2 regions of the Shewanella sp. 1311 genome follow, and region 1 is predicted to be linked to the other one. Evidence: riboswitches for the same ligand, from Rfam matches in the RefSeq annotation. Region 1 holds a riboswitch; the other holds the start of a gene.
What was found. Region 1 has a riboswitch for cyclic di-GMP ahead of gbpA (N-acetylglucosamine-binding protein GbpA). Riboswitches for the same ligand answer to the same signal wherever they lie in the genome.
Positions count from the first base shown of each region.

Region 2: another riboswitch for cyclic di-GMP. It lies ahead of AC5YB3_RS05145 (glycosyl hydrolase family 18 protein); the one in region 1 lies ahead of gbpA (N-acetylglucosamine-binding protein GbpA).

Region 1 is NZ_CM181686.1:1,570,958-1,581,016, reverse strand. Features, by position in the region: gene AC5YB3_RS07255 (PaaI family thioesterase) at 1-205, shown strand, start outside; gene AC5YB3_RS07250 (YgjV family protein) at 307-549, shown strand; gene katB (catalase KatB) at 889-2,364, shown strand; gene AC5YB3_RS07240 (TMEM165/GDT1 family protein) at 2,771-3,325, opposite strand; cyclic di-GMP riboswitch class I at 3,737-3,836, shown strand; gene gbpA (N-acetylglucosamine-binding protein GbpA) at 3,959-5,404, shown strand; gene AC5YB3_RS07230 (aromatic amino acid transport family protein) at 5,970-7,145, shown strand; gene AC5YB3_RS07225 (S46 family peptidase) at 7,441-9,597, shown strand.
Region 2 is NZ_CM181686.1:1,124,904-1,134,962, reverse strand. Features, by position in the region: gene AC5YB3_RS05160 (HD-GYP domain-containing protein) at 1-1,223, shown strand, start outside; gene AC5YB3_RS05155 (aminopeptidase P family protein) at 1,465-3,252, opposite strand; gene AC5YB3_RS05150 (ROK family protein) at 3,645-4,430, shown strand; cyclic di-GMP riboswitch class I at 4,743-4,831, shown strand; gene AC5YB3_RS05145 (glycosyl hydrolase family 18 protein) at 4,946-7,552, shown strand; gene bamJ (BamJ family beta-barrel-assembly machinery protein) at 7,650-8,120, opposite strand; gene AC5YB3_RS05135 (short-chain fatty acid transporter) at 8,355-9,710, shown strand; gene AC5YB3_RS05130 (Sbal_3080 family lipoprotein) at 9,785-10,059, opposite strand, start outside.

The sequences.
Region 1 (10,059 bases):
CGCGGTGGATTTTGAGCAGTACTATTGTGTCGGTCAAGAAATTAACGCTAACCACTTACGGGCTTCCCGTAATGGGCTATTAACTGCCACGGCTAAGCCTATTCATTTAGGAAAACGCAGCTCTGTATGGGAAGTGTTAATCCATAACAGCGCCGGTGAACTGACCTGTATTTCACGGATGACGGCGGCTGTCGTTAAACGCTAAATGCTAAATGCTAAGTGCTAAGTGCAATAGCCCGGCCTATTTCTTGTGGTGAATGGCGTATCAATCGTTTGATTTAAATAATATATAAATAAGGATTGGATATGGATAACGCGACAATTTGGGAATGGGTTGGTTATTTAGCGTCTGTGGTCGTCGCAATATCACTGATGATGTCGAACATCAAAAAACTGCGCTGGTGGAATCTCATCGGCGCGGCTTTATTTGTGGCCTACGGCGTGGCAATTGGGGCTTATCCTGTTGCCTTAGTGAACTTTTTTATCGTGCTGATTGACACTTATTATCTGGTTAAGCTTTACCGCGAAGCCGACTCTCCCGCCAGTTAATGGCAACGCATCATCTTTCTCCGCTTGCTTGTACCGCACTTTGCTTTACAGCACTCCGCTTCATCGCAGCGAGCAGCCATGTTGGTTTTCAACCGCATCTTAAATGATGTGAGCGAATCATTGGCTGTGAGTCCGCGCAATCGTTTATCTACTTTGCTATCTCGCTTCTAATCTTTTTTGTAGATTGCATGAATCTAGTTTAATCGTTTTATTCTTTGTTGGTAATTATCTATTCTTGCTCCATCGACAACACGTCGCAGCCAAGGAGATAAACCATGGCCACCATTTACGATTTAATTGAAACCTGGTTAACCAGCAATCAAGACTAAGGAGCAGGGCATGAGTCAACAACATCAAACAAGTCAGTACTTAACGAGCCAAAGTGGTGCCCCAGTGGCCGACGATCAAAACTCACTGTCGGCGGGTGAACGTGGTCCTTTGCTATTACAGGATTGGCATTTAATTGAAAAGTTAGCCCATTTCAACCGTGAGCGTATCCCTGAACGTATCGTGCATGCCAAAGGTACCGGTGTTTACGGCACATTTACTCTGACCAAAGATTTAAGCGATTACACCATTGCCGACCATTTCAATGGCGTTGGTAAGCAAACTGAAACCTTCATTCGTTTCTCGACCGTAGGTGGCGAAATGGGTTCAGCCGATGCTGAGCGCGATCCACGCGGTTTTGGTTTACGTTTCTATACAGCTCGCGGTAATCACGATATTGTGGGTAATAATACGCCGACTTTCTTTTTGCGTGACGGGATTAAGTTCCCAGACTTTATCCATACGCAAAAGCGTAATCCCCAGACAAACTTAAAAGATCCACAAGCCATGTGGGACTTTTGGTCATTGAACCCTGAAGCCATGCATCAAGTGACCATTTTGATGTCGGATCGCGGTATTCCGGCCAACTACCGTCAAATGCACGGTTATGGTTCACACACTTTCTCGTTGTGGAATGCTAAGGGCGAGCGTTTCTGGGTGAAGTTCCACTTTAAGTCCCAGCAAGGCGTGGTCAACTTAACCAACGAACAGGCTGATAAATTAAAGGGGATAGATCCCGATTCATCACAGCGCGATATGGTGGTGGCGATTACCGATGGCAATTTCCCGCGTTGGACTGTTAACGTGCAGATCATGCCTGAGGCGGATGCCAATATTTACCATATCAATCCATTTGATTTAACTAAGGTTTGGCCACATAGCGACTATCCATTGCTTGAGATTGGGGTGTTAGAGCTGAATCGTCTGCCACAAAACTACTTTGCCGAAGTTGAGCAAGTGGCATTGGCGCCCAGCAATTTGGTTCCCGGTGTTGGAGCTTCACCCGACAAGATGTTGCAAGCGCGTTTATTTGCCTATGCTGATGCCCAGCGTTACCGCATTGGTGCCAACTACAACCAGTTACCGGTGAACTGCCCACATGCCGCTAAGGCAAATCACCATCAACGTGCGGGCGCTATGGCGGGCACACAATGTCCTTACCATGGCAGCCAAACGGGTGCCGATGCCACGGCAAACTATGGCCCGAACAGCACTGCGGATGCTCTGGTTGAACCGGTAAACTTTACCGAGCCACCACTGCGTTTAGAAGGCGAGGCGGCGCGTTATAGCCGTTATAACCAAGACGACTACACCCAAGCGGGTAATCTGTATCGTATTTTCTCAGAAGCGGAGAAAGCACGCTTAGTGGCAACGATTTCAGGCTCACTAAGTCAAACAAGCTTAGATGTGCAGCAACGTATGCTGGCACATTTCGAACAAGCCGATGCGGATTACGGTCAACGTATTAGAACGGCATTAGGATTATAAACTGCGTTTCTAAGAAGTTAAGCTTCTAAGTCGACACTGTTTATCTCAATAAAACCGTCGTAAGTAGAAAGGCCAGTGATGTTTATCACTGGCCTTTTTGTTGCGGCAATTCAAGCTTTAAAGCATTTATACCAATCACATTAAATATCTAATCAGTTCAGAGCCTCACAGGCATTTCAATCCAAGGCGCATTGACGCAGAAATGGTTATTCCCTTTTAAGTCAATGCAACACAGGAGTGGGATGCCTGTGTTGCTCCCGAAGGGCGGCTGATGTTAACGGCATGGCAACGCGCTTTATACTGCGTTTAAGGCTTTAGACAGAGCACCACTATGCCTTCAAGCCTTCGCCTTGTCCAAAGCGCGTTGAACTCCCGCTGAATGAACAGATATTTATTACGATTGGTATTAGAACAACAGAGTGACAACGCCTAAGAGTGCGAACAATACGGCGCAGCCGCGGTGTATCCACAACATAGGTAATTTTTCGGCGCTGAAATGGCCTGCGATCACCACAGGTACGTTGGCAAGCAGCATGCCTAAGGTTGTACCTGCAACCACCATAGTTAATGAATCGTATTTTGCAGCTAACACTACCGTTGCGATTTGCGTTTTATCCCCCATCTCGGCGATGAAAAACAGGATAAAGGTGGCGAGGAAGGGGCCCATTTTATAGAAACGGCTCTCTTCAGCATCGACTTTATCTGGGATTAACACCCAAAGGGCTATCGCGAAGAATGACGCGGCAACTAAATAGCGGGCAAGATCTGGGCTGACCCAGTTAATCGCCCATTGGCCAATCCACGCGGCGGCAAAATGGTTGAATAACGTTGACAGAAAAATGCCTAAAATAATGGCGGTTTTATTTTTAAATCTTGCGGCGAGAATAAGTGCAAGTAATTGAGTTTTATCGCCAATTTCGGCAATAGCAACCGTAAAGGTTGATGCAAGTAGGGCTTCCAAGTGTGATCCTTTAGGGGTGGTTAAGACATAAGCACAATAAACCGTCCACCCCTAGGTGCAGTCATTGTGCTCAGGTCTTGCTGGGCAAATCGATGATTTGCTGTGAACACCATGGCGTGTGGCCAAGTATGTTGATGTTCACCCTAGATGACGATGGCTCGAAATCCAGTTAGCTACTCCCCCGAAGCGAGGTGGGCATTATACCTAAGTGAACTTCGGTTTCAAGCACGAGTTTATCGCAGTAGGCACGAATGGATGTTTGACAGGTGTCAGAAAAATACCGCGCAACATTCTGTAATTATCTGAATGTAAATGGGTTAATTTTTTGACAGCGTTGTCTTTTGTTGCTAATTTAGCCAAGTCATTTCTACTTGATTACATACTATTAACTCGTAGTGATTCGATGACACCTACCGTATTTGGCAAACTAATTGAAAAGTTAGGACGCAAAGCTTCCGGTCTAAGGTTGTAAATGGATTTTTTAGTGAACTAAGATAGCGGAGTTGCCGCAGAATTCGATTTCTGTGAAAGATAAACGACTGCTGTTTAATGCTGTTGTTTGCCCAAATACCACTTTTATACCTAAGCCCAAGCCAATACTGGCAAAGATGGGTGCAAATGGAGTGCATTAAAGTGGCAAATCCTACTTTTTTTTCCCCTGTTTCTAAATTGAGTTTATTGGCCGCCGCAGTGATGGCGGCAAATACATTTGTGAGTATTTCTGTACAGGCACACGGTTATGTTGTGGCGCCAGAGTCACGTTCCTATGCCTGTAAAACCGGCAATAATACCAACTGTGGCGCGGTGCAATGGGAACCGCAAAGCGTTGAAGGACCATCGGGTTTTCCTGAGTCAGGTCCTGCGGATGGCAAACTGGCGAGTGCGGGTAATGGTGCTTTCTCGCCTTTAGATGAACAGAGTCCCAGCCGTTGGTCAAAGACAGATATTAAAGCGGGCTGGAATAAGTTCAGTTGGCAGTTCACTGCCAATCATGTCACCCGCAATTGGCGTTATTATTTAACTCGCCAAGATTGGAATCAAAACCAAGCTTTAAGCCGTGCGAGCTTTGACTTAGCGCCATTCTGCGTAGTCGATGGTGGCATGGTGCAGCCGCCTAAGTTAGTGACCCATGACTGTTATGTGCCAGAAGGTCGCAGCGGTTATCAAGTGATTCTAGCCGTGTGGGAAGTGGGTGATACCACCAACAGTTTCTACAATGCTATCGATGTGAACTTAGATTCGGGTCCCGTCGTACCGGGTGAATGGCTCGATGTGGGCGACATCAATCCGTCACTCGATCTCAAGGCGGGCGATAAAGTGATGACCCGAGTGTTCGATGCCAATGGTGAGCAACCGGCTAAACAAACAGTCATTACCATTAGCGATGCGACTCAAGGTGATAAACAAAATTGGCCTTTCCTATTAGCGAGCGCGATTAATGCCCAGCAGTCTCAGTTAAAAGCGGGACAAAAAAATGCATCAGGTGTGATTGAGCCTGTGTATGGCAAAAACGACATTTTTACTGCGACGACTTCAGGTATTGAGCGTGTCGAAGTGGGATTTGATCTGGCGCCCGCACCGGGCAACAGCTTAGAAGTCACTTCACTTGCCGACGATTATCAAATTATCGACGGCGCGGCGCAGGTTCGTTTTGACGTCACCAGCAATGCTGAAATGTTAGTGTCTGCGTATTTGTTTAGCCACGATGGCACGGCTGCCGGTTTTGTCAGCCAAACCGTTAACAATACCAGCGCGAGCTTAGTGTTAGACGTGGTTGCGCCTAAAGCTGGACATTATCACTTGCAGGTTAAAGCTGAGCCTAAACAAGGTGATGTTATTCAGCAGAACTTTGATCTCTTCTTAAAGGATCAAGCACCAACGCCGGAAGCGGATTTTGTCTTCCCTGAAGGGGTGAAAGGTTACGTTGCGGGCACCACAGTGTTACAGCCTAAAAATGGCAAAGTGTATCAATGTAAGCCATTCCCCTATAGCGGCTATTGCATGCAGTGGTCGGCTTCTGCCACAGGATTTGAGCCAGGTGTTGGCGCTTCTTGGACGATGGCGTGGACTGAGCAGTAAATTAACATGTTGAGTTAATCGATTCCCAACATGATGTGATTGGGCTTAAACACAGCGAATATGTTTAAGCCCATATTCAGCGCGTTCGCGACAGTCAAAATATACGTTTTACCTCGATTCACCACAATGCGGCATCCCACGTATTTCCAACAAAGGTAGCGATTTTGTTGGCTTGTATGTTTTCGTTTACCACAGCGCTATTAAGTTGTTACCGTACAGTGCGCGACTTATCTTTGTTCACAACTGGCTTGCCCACTGGGTTTGGCTCTGTTAATGTCCCAAACTATCTATTTTACCTATGTTGTTATTAGGATTATCACAATTGAAAGTCATGCCACTTTTATGCAACCGATTTAGTTAGCCTCAATGGCTACTGGGTTGAAATATTCAAAAGCTATTGGGGCCAATTGATCTGCAGGAATGAGATCCGATTGGATGCTTTTTGAAGCTGCTTTAAGTGATGTGTTGCTTATTTCGATTTAAGACGCAAGGCTTTATCGGTTCAAATCTTACTCAAATAAAATAATAATTAATCATTGAACAGGACTATTGTGTGAATTCAAAAATGTTAGGCTCGATCGCCATCGTTGCCGGGACGGCCATTGGCGCAGGCATGTTAGCCTTACCTTTAGCCACCGCGGCTTTAGGTATTATTCCAGCGTTAGTGTTACTCGTCGTTATTTGGGGCGTATCTGCCTATACCTCATTATTGATGCTCGAAATTAACTTACGCACTGGCGTAGGTGATAACGTGCATGCCATTACGGGTAAATTGCTGGGTAAAAAAGGCCAGATAATTCAAGGCGCTTCTTTCTTAAGTTTATTATTTGCCTTGACTGCGGCTTATCTAACCGGTGGGTCATCGCTATTAGTGCTTAAAGCGAAGAACATGTTCGATATCGTACTCGATAATCAAGTCGCCGTATTGTTGTTTACCTTAGTGCTGGGTGGGTTTGCGGCGCTCGGTGTGGCTTGGGTCGATAAAGTGTCCCGCTTCCTGTTTTCGTTAATGATTTTACTGCTGGTGGTTGTGGTGTTATTTCTCCTGCCTGAAGTCAGTATTGCCAGCATGGCAACGGGCGCGATTGCCGAGTCTATGACCAGCAGTTGGATGGCGGCGATTCCAGTAGTGTTTACTTCTTTTGGTTTCCACGTTTGTATCGCCACTTTAGTGCGTTATCTGGATGGTGATGCAGTTTCACTGCGTAAGGTATTGTTAATCGGTTCGACGATTCCACTCGCTTGTTATGTGCTTTGGCTATTGGTGACCTTAGGCACAGTAGGCGGCTATGAAGTGAGTGGTTTCGAAGGTTCATTACCGTCATTGGTGACGGCATTGCAGGATATTGCCCATACGCCTTGGATCAGCAAATGTATTTCGTTATTCGCCGATTTAGCCCTAGTGACCTCATTCCTCGGGGTGACCTTAAGCCTGTATGACTTTGTCGCCGAGTTAACCCGTGCTAAAGAGACGTTTGCCGGCCGTATACAGACCTGGCTGTTGACCTTCATTCCGCCAGTATTATGTGCTCTGTATCTGCCAGAAGGCTTTGTGGCGGTACTGGGATTCGCAGCCGTGCCATTGGTGGTGATGATCATCTTCTTGCCAATCGTGATGGCATTGCGTCAACGCCAAACACAACCGGGCGGTTATCAAGTGTCGGGTGGTTCTGCGGGCTTAGTGATGGCAGGTTTGTTAGGCGCTGTGATTGTGGGCGCCCAGCTATTTGTTGCAATCTAACGGCTTGGTATTTAGCTCGCAGCTAGCGTCAGCATTGTAGCGAACACCGCGGGGTAACTTTGATGGAATGTAGCTGATGGAATGTATTTGCTTTGTAAGCGAATTTTTCTGAGTCTGTTATAAAGTGTATCCGATGTGATAAAGTCAGGCCCCGGCCTGACTTTTTGCTTTTTAGGTTTTAAAGCGAGTGATGCTGGGTTTTAATACAGTGACTTAAGATAAAAACAACACGATTAAAACGAGAACATGGCCCAGCTTGCGCGTGGCTTCATTCACATAAAACGGACTTAACACAATGAAAAAATGGTTACTCACAGTTGCCGTGGCCGCCAGTTTTGGCGCTCAGGCTGACGAAGGTATGTGGCAGCCCCATCAGCTGCCCGCTATGGCCGATGAGCTTAAAGCAAAAGGGCTAGAAATTGATGCAAAATCGATTTCAAAACTCACTGAATTCCCAATGAACGCAGTGATCAGCCTTGGTGGCTGTACCGCGTCATTCGTATCGCCAAAAGGCTTGGTGGTCACTAATCATCACTGTGCCTATGGTGCGATTCAATACAACTCCACCCCAGAAAAAAACCTGCTGCAAGATGGTTTTTTAGCTAAGACCTTCGCCGATGAATTACCTGCCACACCGGGTTCACGTGTGTACGTGACCGAAGATGTGACCAATGTGACTGAGCGCGTTAAAGGCGGGCTTGAAGGCAAAATGGGCAGTGACTTCTATCAAGGCGTTGAAAGCCAAGAAAAAGCCTTAGTGGCTGAATGTGAAAAAGAAGACGGCTACCGTTGCCAAGTGTATAGCTTCCACGGCGGTCTTGAATATTATCTGGTTAAACAACTGGAAATTCGCGACGTCCGTTTAGTCTATAACCCAGCCGCTAGCGTGGGTAAATACGGCGGCGACGTCGATAACTGGATGTGGCCACGTCACACCGGCGATTTTTCTTTCTACCGCGCTTATGTGTCTAAAGCGGGCAAACCTGCCGATTTTAGTAGCGATAACGTGCCATACGAGCCAAAAAGCTTCTTAAAAGTATCGGCTAAAGGCGTGAGCGATGGCGATTTTGTCATGGTGGCTGGCTACCCAGGTCGCACCAACCGATATCGCACCGCCAATGAAGTACAAAATCAATTCGAGTGGGCTTATCCAGAAGGTAAGTTATTGCGCGAGCGCTTTATTGAGATCATTAAAGATACCGCGCCAGAGGGCAGTGACGAGCGTATTAAGTACGAGAGTCAAATTGCTGGCCTTGCAAACTACGCGAAAAACTTCACCTCGATGATCGAGTTTTATGGCAAATCCACCATGCTGGCGGACCGTAAAGCCCGCGAAGCTGAGCTTGCAGCGTGGATCGCTAAAGACAGCAGCCGTGAAGAGAAATACGGCAAAACCTTAGCAAAATTAGACGCGTTAATTGCCAAGAGTAAAGCGCATCAAGAGCGTGACATGATCTTAAGCTACATTGGTAGCACGACTATGTTGCCAACGGCGCGCAGCTTGTATCGCTTAGCGAACGAGAAACAACTGCCGGATATGCAGCGTGAACCTGGCTTCCAAGAACGTGATATGACTCGCCTCAAAGCAAGCATGGAGCGTATCGATCGTCGTTATGCGCCAAGCGTCGATAAAGCCGTGTTGTTCGATATGCTGAAACGCTACGCCGCACTGCCAGAAGACAAACGTCTACCTGCATTGGATAAAGTCTTTGGTATCGATAAGAAGTTCAGCGAAGCTAAGCTTTCGAAAATCTTAGACAAAATGTACGCCAAAACTGAGTTAGGCAAAAAAGACGTGCGTCTGGCGTGGATGGATAAATCCGTTGCCGATTTTAAAGCCTCTAAAGATCCTTTCATTCAATTCGCCGTGGCTATGTATGACACAGATATGGCTGAAGAAAAGAAAGAAAAAGAACTGGATGGCGAGCTGATGAAAGTGCGTCCTCAGTACATGAATGCCATCATTGCTTACAATCTTGAGCAAGGTAAGCCAGTGTATGCCGATGCGAACTCAAGCCTGCGTGTCACTGTGGGTCATGTGAAAGGCTACTCGCCAAAAGACGGTTTAGTGGCTGTGCCATTCACTCGCCTTGAAGGCATAGTGCAAAAGGACACAGGTGTTGATCCTTTCGATGCGCCGAAAAAAGAGTTAGAGCTGATCAAGCAGAAGCAATACGGTGATTTCTATGTGAAAGCCATCGATTCTGTACCCGTTAACTTCCTGTCGACGTTAGACACCACCGGCGGTAACTCAGGTTCACCCACCCTAAACGGCCGCGCTGAATTAGTCGGCCTGCTGTTCGATGGTGTGTATGAAAGCATTATCGGCGACTGGGCATATGACGATAACATCAACCGTTCTATCCAAGTGGATAGCCGCTATATGTTGTGGGTAATGAAGTATTTAGATCATGCCGACAATCTATTAGCTGAGATGGAAATCGTTAAGTAATCCATTGCCGCATCAGCAATGATGCAGCCTAGCGTTATTAGGATTACTGGCATTCAAGCGCAATTTAGCGCTCTTTGAATGCAGCGATAACAAGACAATAAAATAGCGATAAACTCACTGGGTTTATCGCTATTTTTTGATGCAAGGCCTTGCTGATAGCTATTGAGATTGCAGCTTTGATAGGTGCGCCATGGCATTAGCTCAACTTTTTAGCATTAGCGTAACTTGTGGATTGAAAAATATACGCAACATATTTTGGGGGCTGAAATGTGTTGGAAAGTAGTGCCGGAGGACCTGCATCTTTAGTTTTTAGTGGGCTAGCATTGGTTGGTATCCACGTATATAGGCTTGCCATGGCATTGACTCGTCGACACGCAGCAAGTCCATCCTTGGATGCTCGACCGCCCCGTCCATGGGGCGGACGGTCGTCTCGCCAATCACCATTGCTCACCTTTTGGGCAC
Region 2 (10,059 bases), 450 kb from region 1:
CGTCCTTGGGGACAGCAGCGGCACTTCCCCATTGGCGACGTTTGATTTTTGGACGTCTATTTGGCTTTCTTGCACTTCTCTGTGTGCCTGTATATATCACCAGCGTGTATTTATGTGTCATAGCCGATCTGTGGTCTATGGTGGTATTCGATACGCTCGCTTATGTGTTTTTACTGTTTCTGCTGTATTTTCCTAAGCTTGCTGATAGCACGCGTTTTGGCTGTGGTTGTTTGTTAGCGTTTGCTATCGGCGTTGGTTTTTTGATTGCGATTGGTCCATCGGGTGCGGGGTTCTTCTGGTTATTTATCTTTCCGCCATTAGTTGGCATTTTCTTAGGAAGTCGCGCGAGCTTATATGCCCAATATTTAAATGGGCTGAGTCTGGTACTGATTGGGCTTGCCTATCACTTTGGCTGGTTAAACTGGCCTGATATTCACGGTTACAGTTTGGGTATTTGGGCCGTTGTCGTGGTCAATTTTATTGTAACTAATGCCATGTTGACGCTAACCATCACTTACTTATTAGGTAAGTTGGCGGATTCACTCGATTCAACCTTAGCCTCACGCCAAGCGACTGTATTAGGGTTAGCCAAACTTGCCGAATACAGAGACAACGAAACGGGCGCGCACTTATTACGTATGCGGCAGTATTCAAAAATGCTCGCGGCGCAGCGACTGCAGGCCGACAATCCACCGGCTGAATTGAACGATGATTTTATTCAAGATATTAGTCTATCGGCCATTTTGCACGACATAGGTAAAGTCGGTATTGCCGATGCGATTCTGCTCAAACCGGGTAAATTAACCCCGCAGGAGTTTGAGCAGATCAAAGCCCACCCTGTGATTGGTGGCCAAGTGTTACGCAGTTTGTTGGAATATGCGCCCCAATGTACTTTTATTCAGATGGGCCAAGATATTGCTTCGGGTCACCATGAAAAGTGGGATGGTAGTGGTTACCCCTTAGGGTTGAAAGGTGAGGATATTCCGCTTTCGGCGCGCATCGTTGCCTTGGTGGATGTCTATGATGCGCTGACTTCGCCGCGATGTTATAAGCGACCCTTTAGCCACCAAGAAGCCATCGATTTAATGATTGAAGGTAAAGGTAAGCATTTCGATCCTGAGTTAGTCGATTGTTTTATGGTAATTCATCACGAGTTTGAAGTGTTATCTAAGGCATCGCTGGATGATGCTTATCAGCCTATGGCGCAGCCTACTATGGTCTAGCAGCTCATGTTTACAATCGTGTTTTGAAATTGAAAATGTGTTTTGAAACCATGTTTCGAAACTATGAGCTGAAAGCATGCTATTGAAATACGACTAGGCCTTGAAAATACAGAAGCAGTGCTAAAAAAAACGCCCAAGGCTCATAGCCTTGGGCGTTTTATTTTGTAGCATATAACGGATGTAGAAGATGATTTAAATGACGACTTAAATCGCTACTTATCCGCAGGAGTGCTAAATCGCTCTAAATCGCTTTAGTTACTTGCGTTAACCACGCGAGTTCATCACCGGACATCAGCGGCGAAAGTGTATTAAACACTTGCTGATGGTAAGCATTGAACCAGTCAATTTCGCTTTGTGTTAGCAAGCTCTTATCGATTAGGCGGGCATCCATAGGGATCATAGTCAGTGCATCGAACTCATACATCTCGCGCTCTGCGCCTTTCAGTGCTTCACAGTGTTGCACTACGACTAAGTTTTCTAAGCGAATGCCAAAACTCTCAGTGCGGTAGTAACCCGGCTCGTTGGAAAGCACCATGCCGGGCATCAGTGCGATACCGTTGACATTTTTACCTATGCGCTGTGGACCCTCGTGCACACTTAAAAAGTGACCCACACCATGGCCTGTGCCGTGGTCGTAATCAAAACCATGTTGCCATAAATATTGGCGGGCGAATGCATCGAGTTGCTGGCCTGAAGTGCCTTTAGGGAAGCGAGCTTGGTCCAGCGCGATATGGCCTTTTAGCACCAGCGTGACCATTTTTTTATGCTCATCAGTGACTTTGCCAATCGCAATAGTACGGGTCACATCTGTGGTGCCATCGATATATTGCGCGCCAGAATCCACTAAGTAGATGCTATCCATCGTCATCATCGCTGGTGTGCCATTGTTGTGATTGTAATGGCACATGGCGGCATTGGGGCCCGCTGCAGAAATGGTGTCGAAACTTGGCTCGCGATAGCGCTCATCTTGCAGGCGGAAGCTTTCTAACTTATCGGCAAGTGTGGCTTCATCGTGCATACGCTTGGCGGCGACTTCGGCATCTAACCATGCAAGGAAGCGGCTCACAGCAACGCCATCACGAATGTGACAAGCGCGCATTCCGGCAAGTTCTGAGGGATTTTTCTGCGCTTTAGGCAAAGAAACCGGATCAATGCCAGCAATCAATTTAGCCCCCGCTTCACGGGCGAGGTTTTGTGTCCAAGCGTTAGCTGAGTTTGGATCGGCAAGCAGTTTAACGCCTGATAAACTCGCCAGCGTATCGGCGAGGGACGCTTCACTTTTAAAGCTAACGCCTGCACCGACATGCTCCTCAATGCCCTCAGGGAGTTTGCTTAAATCGGTAAACAGCTGCATATCGCCATTAGCGTGGAGTAGGGCACTGCCGAGCACGACAGGCAGACGCGGCACATCGTTACCGCGAATATTTAACAACCAGCAGAAAGAATCTAAGGCGGCGATCAACGCGACATCAGCACCGGCTTTTTTCACTAAGGCGCCAATTTCATTACGTTTTTGCAGACTGGTTTTACCGGCACTCTCGTTACTGAATAACGTGATTGGCGCACTCGATGGTGCGGGGCGATCCTGCCAATATAAATCGATAGGGTTTTGCTCAACTGCCACTAATTCGATTTGGGCTTTGTTTAAGGTCGCTTTGGCATTTTCAAACCAAGCTAAAGTATGCAAGCGTGCATCGAAGCCAATGCGTGACCCCGCTGGTAGCGTGTCACATAACCATTCAATTTGTGGCGTGTCTGTCAGGCTTTCGTAGCTGAAAAGTGCAGCATCTACTTGCAGACGAACTTGCACCGTATAACGGCCGTCGGTAAATATTGCGGCTTTATCTTTCAATACGATAGCCATGCCTGCCGAACCGGTAAAGTGGGTTGCCCAGTACAAACGTTCGTTGTGTTCTGGCACATATTCGCCCAGATACTCGTCGGCGCGGGGAATGATAAAAGCATCGAGATTGGCAGAAGATAATTCGCTGCGAATAGCGTCGAGGCGGCTGGCGATAGAATGTGACATATGGGCTCCAAGTGAGACTGGCACGCTGTGCAAGTCGGTAGGCAAAGCTTGCCTAAGGATAAGTAGGTCTATGTTGATTTGAGTTCTAACCAGCTCGGATTATCGCAAGCCTAACGCGCGAGATGCAAGGGGAGCGAATAAAGGATTTTGTATACAATCGTGAATTTGTGTTGACTGTGATGAGCAAGCTAAGTGTTTTACCCTTAATTTATTTGTGTGATTCTTAGCATAAAACCTGAGTAAAACAAAATGTCAGTCATATTTTTTGTAGACTTGTTCCTTACAAATTAGCGACTTAAGTTTTATTCAATCGCTAACATTTGGACCCTATGCTAACATTTGCCATCTCCGCTCGGGGTCAGAGTGGGGCGCATGTATCAGTGGAGTAAGCGATGCAAATACTAACAATAGATGTGGGCGGTACGACAGCCCTGTTCGAACTTCAGCTCGCGGGACATACAGAACAATATAAAATCCCCACAGGCGAAGGTTTTAAAATTGAAGAGTTAAATAATCAAATCGCTGCACTTGAACGCGATTACGATTTACAGCATTACCAATTAGCGATTGGCGTACCAGGACTCGTACAAAATAATCGTTTGGTTGCCTGTAAATCGTTACCCGGACTCAATGGTTTGAGTTTTGACACAGTGAAAACTCAAGGCGAGCTGAAGTTTATTTGCAACGATATGGATGCGGGTATGCAAGCCACGTGCGATGCCAAATATGCCTGTGAGTTGTTGGTCATGTGCGGCACTGGGATAGGGATGTCAATTGCGTTTAATGGGCAAGCCTTTACAGGTGCGACGGGGGTGGCAGGGGAGTTGGGCCATTGCCGCGTGATGACAGAATCAGGCGAATTTAGTTTAGAACAACTCGCCAGTGGCGATTCTGTGCGTAGCCGTAACATCACTACTCAGGATGATTTATACCGTGCGGGCAGTTACCTTGGTATGGGGCTGGCGTGGACCGTTAATTTGTTTAATCCCAATCGGATTTGGCTCGCGGGTAACATGATGAACAGTGTTCCTTACTACAAAGGCTGCCTCGAAAGCTTAAAGCAAATGGCATTGAGCGCGCCCTTAGCTGAGATGAAAATCAACCGCGTCGATGATATGGAAACCTTAGTGTGCCGAGGTTTATCTGTGATGCTCGCAAGGGATTATCCTCGTGCATAAGGATCATAGATGCTGTTAGCTAATGGTTTTGAATTATTAGATTACAGCGGCTCAGTCCTAGCAATTTAAGCAGTATTAGCAGCATAAATAGTGAAATTGATAACAGGACAGGTGATGCCTTTGGCTTATCGTGTCCTGTTTTTTTATGGCTAAAATAGTCAGCAAAGCCTTAATTATCAAAGTAAATATTAGAAATGGCTGAACTGTATTTAATTGCTTTCTTATCAGACCATTACCTTAGTTGATAATATTTTGTTGCATTTTTATTGCGCTTACGTCTATGCTGATTATCTCAATGACAACGTTGTCATTGCGTGTAAAAGGCAAACCAGTTGAAAAACTGGGACGCAAAGCCTCCGGTCTAAGGGTTCGTCTGTACCTATGATAGCGGGGATACCACAGGTTTTTCTTCGTGCAATTGTCTGTCGTGTTGCATGGTCTTAAGAGAGTGTTGTTTCCTGTCTACGCTTTGTTTGCCTTATTGATTCATATAAAAAATTCAATAGGGATATCTCATGTTCAAGACTCAAATTTCAACATCAGCCTTGCTGGTGGCATCGGCGCTGGCATCTACCGTGAGTGCCAGTGCATTTGCCGCAGCGCCCGGCAAACCGACTATAGGTTGGGGTGAAACCAAGTTCGCTATTATCGAAGTTAATCAAGCTGCTACGGCTTACAATCAGTTGGTAACCATTAAAGATGCCGCCGACGTGTCCGTCAGCTGGAACCTTTGGAGTGGCGATGTGGGCAATAAAGCCCAAGTGCTGCTCAACGGTAATGTCGCTTGGGAGGGCCCCTCAGGCACTTCGGGCACCGCTAACTTTAAGGTGAACAAAGGCGGCCGTTATCAGATGCAAGTGCAACTGTGTAACAGCGATGGTTGTACGGCGAGCGATGCCAAAGAAATCCTCGTGGCCGATACCGATGGCAGCCATTTAGTGCCACTCAATGCTCCGCTTAAAGAAAACAATCGTCCATACGTTAACAAGTCGGGCAAAGTGGTCGGCAGTTACTTTGTAGAATGGGGTGTGTACGGCCGTAAGTTCCCAGTCGATAAGATCCCAGCACAGAACTTAACTCATATTTTATATGGCTTTACCCCTATTTGTGGTGGTGATGGCATTAACGATAGTTTGAAAGAAATCGACGGCAGTTTCCAAGCGTTGCAACGTGCCTGTAGTGGCCGTGAAGATTTTAAAGTCGCTATCCACGATCCTTGGGCGGCGGTCCAAATGCCACAGGCGGGCGTGAGTGACTACTCTGATCCCTACAAAGGCAACTTCGGTCAATTGATGGCGCTGAAGCAAGCCCATCCCGATCTAAAGATTTTGCCTTCGGTCGGTGGCTGGACGCTATCTGATCCCTTCTTCTACTTTGGCGATAAAACTAAGCGCGATACCTTTGTCGCATCGGTGAAGGAATTCCTGCAAACGTGGAAGTTCTTTGATGGTGTCGACATTGATTGGGAATATCCAGGTGGTGGCGGTGCGAATCCAAACTTAGGTAATGCCAATGACGGTGAAACCTATGTAATCCTGATGCGTGAACTGCGCGCCATGCTCGACGAGTTAAGTGCTGAGACGGGTCGTACCTATGAACTGACTTCCGCAATTGGTATCGATGCTCAAAAAATGGCAAAGGTCGATTATCAGGCTGCTCAGCAGTACATGGATTACATCTTCTTGATGAGTTACGACTTCAATGGCGGTTGGACGAACACTGAACTCGGTCATCAAACCAATCTTTATGAGGCTAGTTGGGATCCTGATACCCGCTACACCACAGACAAGGGTATTAAAGCTCTGTTAGCTCAAGGTGTTACCCCTGGAAAAATTGTGGTTGGTGCCGCTATGTACGGCCGCGGCTGGACAGGCGTTAATGGCTACTCGGGTAATAACCCATTCACAGGGACAGCGACGGGCAAAGTGAAAGGCACATGGGAAGATGGCGTGGTGGATTATCGCCAGATAGTGAACGAGTACATGGGGAGCGGTTGGACTTACAGCTATGATGAAACGGCCGAGGCGCCATCACTGTTCAAGGCATCTACGGGGGATTTAATCACTTTCGATGATGCTCGTTCCGTTAAAGCCAAGGGCCAATATGTGCTTGCCAATCAGCTAGGTGGTTTATTTGCATGGGAAATTGATGCCGATAACGGCGATATTTTAAATGCGATGCACGAAGGTTTAGGCCATGGCGAAGGAACTACGCCACCGGTGAATAAAGCGCCGATTGCCAATGCGGGTGCGGATGTGAATGTCACAGGTCCCGCCGATGTGGTGCTCAATGGTAGCGGATCGCGGGATCCTGAAAATGAGGCGCTAACGTATCTTTGGACTCAAGTGTCTGGCCCAACGATTGCCATCACAAACGCCGATATGGCGAATGCGGCAATTCAATTGGCTGCAACGCAAACTGATGTTGCCTATAGTTTTAGTCTTAAAGTCACTGATCCAGAAGGGTTATCTGCCACAGATTCAGTGACAGTGACCAATAAGGCGGATACTCCGAACCAAGCTCCCGTGGTGAGTGTAGCTGCCACTGCAACAGTGGAAGCGGGTAAAACTGTTAGCATAGTGGCGAGTGCCTCTGATGCCGACGGTGATGCCTTAACTTACGCTTGGACTGTGCCCGCTGGCGTGTCGGCAACCGGACAAAATAGTGCCACCTTAGTGGTCACTGGGCCTAATGTCACCGAAGCGACCAGCTATGGTTTGAGCGTGCTGGTTTCTGATGGTGCCTTAGATGCGAGCGCATCGACGAATCTCACCGTGACGCCAAAAGTGATCGGTGGTGGTTGTGATGCAACCGATCCTAATGCCGGTAACTATCCTGCTTGGCAAACCAGTGTGGTGTACAACACGGGCGATACTGTGAGCCACAGTCAGTTGGTATGGAAAGCGAAGTACTGGACGCAGGGCAATACGCCATCCCGCACCGCTGATCAATGGCAGCTACTCAGCCAAGTTGATCTCGGTTGGGATGCGGGTGTGGTGTATAACGGCGGTCAAACCACCAGCTATAACGGTCGTGTGTGGAAGGCGAGTTACTGGACTAAAGGTGATGTACCTGGCGTTGCGGCGGTGTGGGTTGATATTGGCGCTGCAAGCTGTCCTTAATCATCCAACATACTAATATTATTTGAGTTATAGAGACAAAAAGCCCTGCGATAATGCAGGGCTTTTTATGACGCGATTAGGCTCATTGCAGACAGATTTAATCAATCTTAAGCAGTTCTACATCAAAAATGAGCACTGAACCACCGCCAATCTTGCCCGTGCTGCTGTTGCCGTAGGCGAGTTCACTCGGGATAAAGAAACGCACTTTATCGCCAACGACCATAAGTTGTACGCCCTCGGTCCAGCCTTTAATCACCCGATTAAGCGGAAATGCGATAGGCTCACCGCGATCAACTGAACTATCAAACACAGTACCGTCGATCAAAGTGCCATGGTAATGCACTGTCACTGTATCGCTGGCTTTAGGATGAACAGTACCATCGCCCTTAGTTAACACTTGATATTGCAAACCCGAAGCTGTGGTGATGACACCTTCTTTGGTTTTGTTTTGCGTTAAAAATTCATTGCCTAAACGGATATTCTCTTGGGCGGCTTTTTGGCCGTTCATCGAGGTAAAGAAGTAAAAAATCACCCCAGCAATCACAGCAACGGCAAGTAACATTTTCATATAAAGAGCACCTTAGTTAATTTTCGCCATATTATCAGTTTTTTAGCTTGAGATGCTATCGGCACTCGCCCGTGTTTTGGGCTTGCTATCTGGTGCTACCAGTTCAAGGCTTTAAAAATCCCCTCAAGACTTTATCCCGCTTTAGATATCGCTTAATCTGTGGGCTTAAGACTCAATAAAAATTCAATAAAAACAGATAAAAACTAGAATTTAGATAATAAACAAGGAAAGTCTATGCTAAACAAAGCGGCAAAACCTTTGGTCAAACTCGTCGACCGATATCTACCCGATCCCTATATTTTCGTCCTTTTACTCACCTTAGTGGTGTTAATTGCAGCTGTGGTCGCAGAACACAAAACTCCGCTGGAAGTCATCAATTACTGGGGCGATGGCTTTTGGACCTTGTTGAGCTTTTCGATGCAGATGCTGTTAGTGCTGGTGGCGGGATTCATGCTGGCAAGCTCACCGCCGATTAAAAAGCTGCTCGATGCGATTGCGGGGTTCGCTAAATCGGCACCGCAAGCCATTATTTTAGTAACCTTGGTCTCACTGGCCGCCAGTTGGGTTAACTGGGGATTCGGGCTAGTGGTGGGCGCGCTATTTGCAAAAGCCTTAGCTCGTAAAGTGCAAGTGGATTATCGGCTGCTGGTCGCCAGCGCCTATTCTGGCTTTGTGGTTTGGCATGGTGGGCTTGCGGGTTCTATCCCGTTAACCATAGCAACGGCGGGGCATTTCTCCGAAGCACAAATTGGCATTATCCCCACCAGTGAAACCATTTTCGCGAGCTTTAACTTATTGTTAGTGGCGATTCTGTTTGTGGTCATGCCCTTAGTGAATCGCTTTATGTTGCCTGAAGGCAAGGACAGCATTTATGTCGACCCAAGCGCCCTTGATGACAAAGGCAGCGAACCAGCAACTTCGGCGCTGGAGCTTAACCCTGCCAATGTGAGCGAGCGTCAGCCTGAAAACCGTCCTGCGGATAAGTTAGAAAATAGCCGCTTACTCGGCTGGAGCGTGGGTGGCGCAGGGCTTGTGTACTTAGGCTATTACTTTTGGGTACAGGGCGGCAGCTTAAACCTTAACTTAGTGAACTTCTTATTCTTGTTTCTCGCCATCCTCTTACATCAAACGCCACGCAGTTTATTAACCAGCTTGAATGAGGCCATTAAGGGCGGCGCAGGGATTGTGATCCAATTCCCTTTCTATGCGGGCATTATGGCGGTGATGGTGCAGTCGGGTTTAGCCCAAAGTATTTCGGAAGGTTTTGTGGCCATAGCCAGTGCCGAGAGCCTGCCATTTTGGAGCTTTATTAGCGCGGGAATTGTAAATATTTTTGTGCCATCGGGAGGGGGTCAATGGGCCGTGCAGGCGCCGATTATGTTACCCGCTGCCGAAGCCTTGGGCGCCGATGTTGCTCGGGTAGCTATGGCCGTAGCTTGGGGTGATGCTTGGACTAACCTTATTCAACCTTTCTGGGCATTGCCCGTGCTGGCAATTGCGGGCTTAAAAGCGCGGGATATTATGGGCTTTTGTTTAATGCAGCTGATGATCACAGGCGTGATTATCAGTATCGCGTTGAGCTGGTTTTAAAGATAATAAACAGTGCAAAACTAAACAGGGTAATTCTATGATTACCCTGTTTTTTAGTTAAGGTTTCAATGATATTAATCGCTTGAACCATTTACTTTTTTTGTTGCTTCATCAGCTGTGATTTGACCAAATAGAGCTGACATCATATAGCTAATACGATTCGCAGCATTACCAAACTTACTCGGGTTCGCAGTATAGGGTACTTGAAACTTAACACTGCCAACTCTTTGGCCATTCTGAAATGCGTTAATTTCAGCGCTTTTTAAATATAATGCCAAGTCCCAAGTCCAATTACCTTCATATTCTAATGTGAGTTTATTTAAATCATGTTTAGAACCATCAGGCTGCA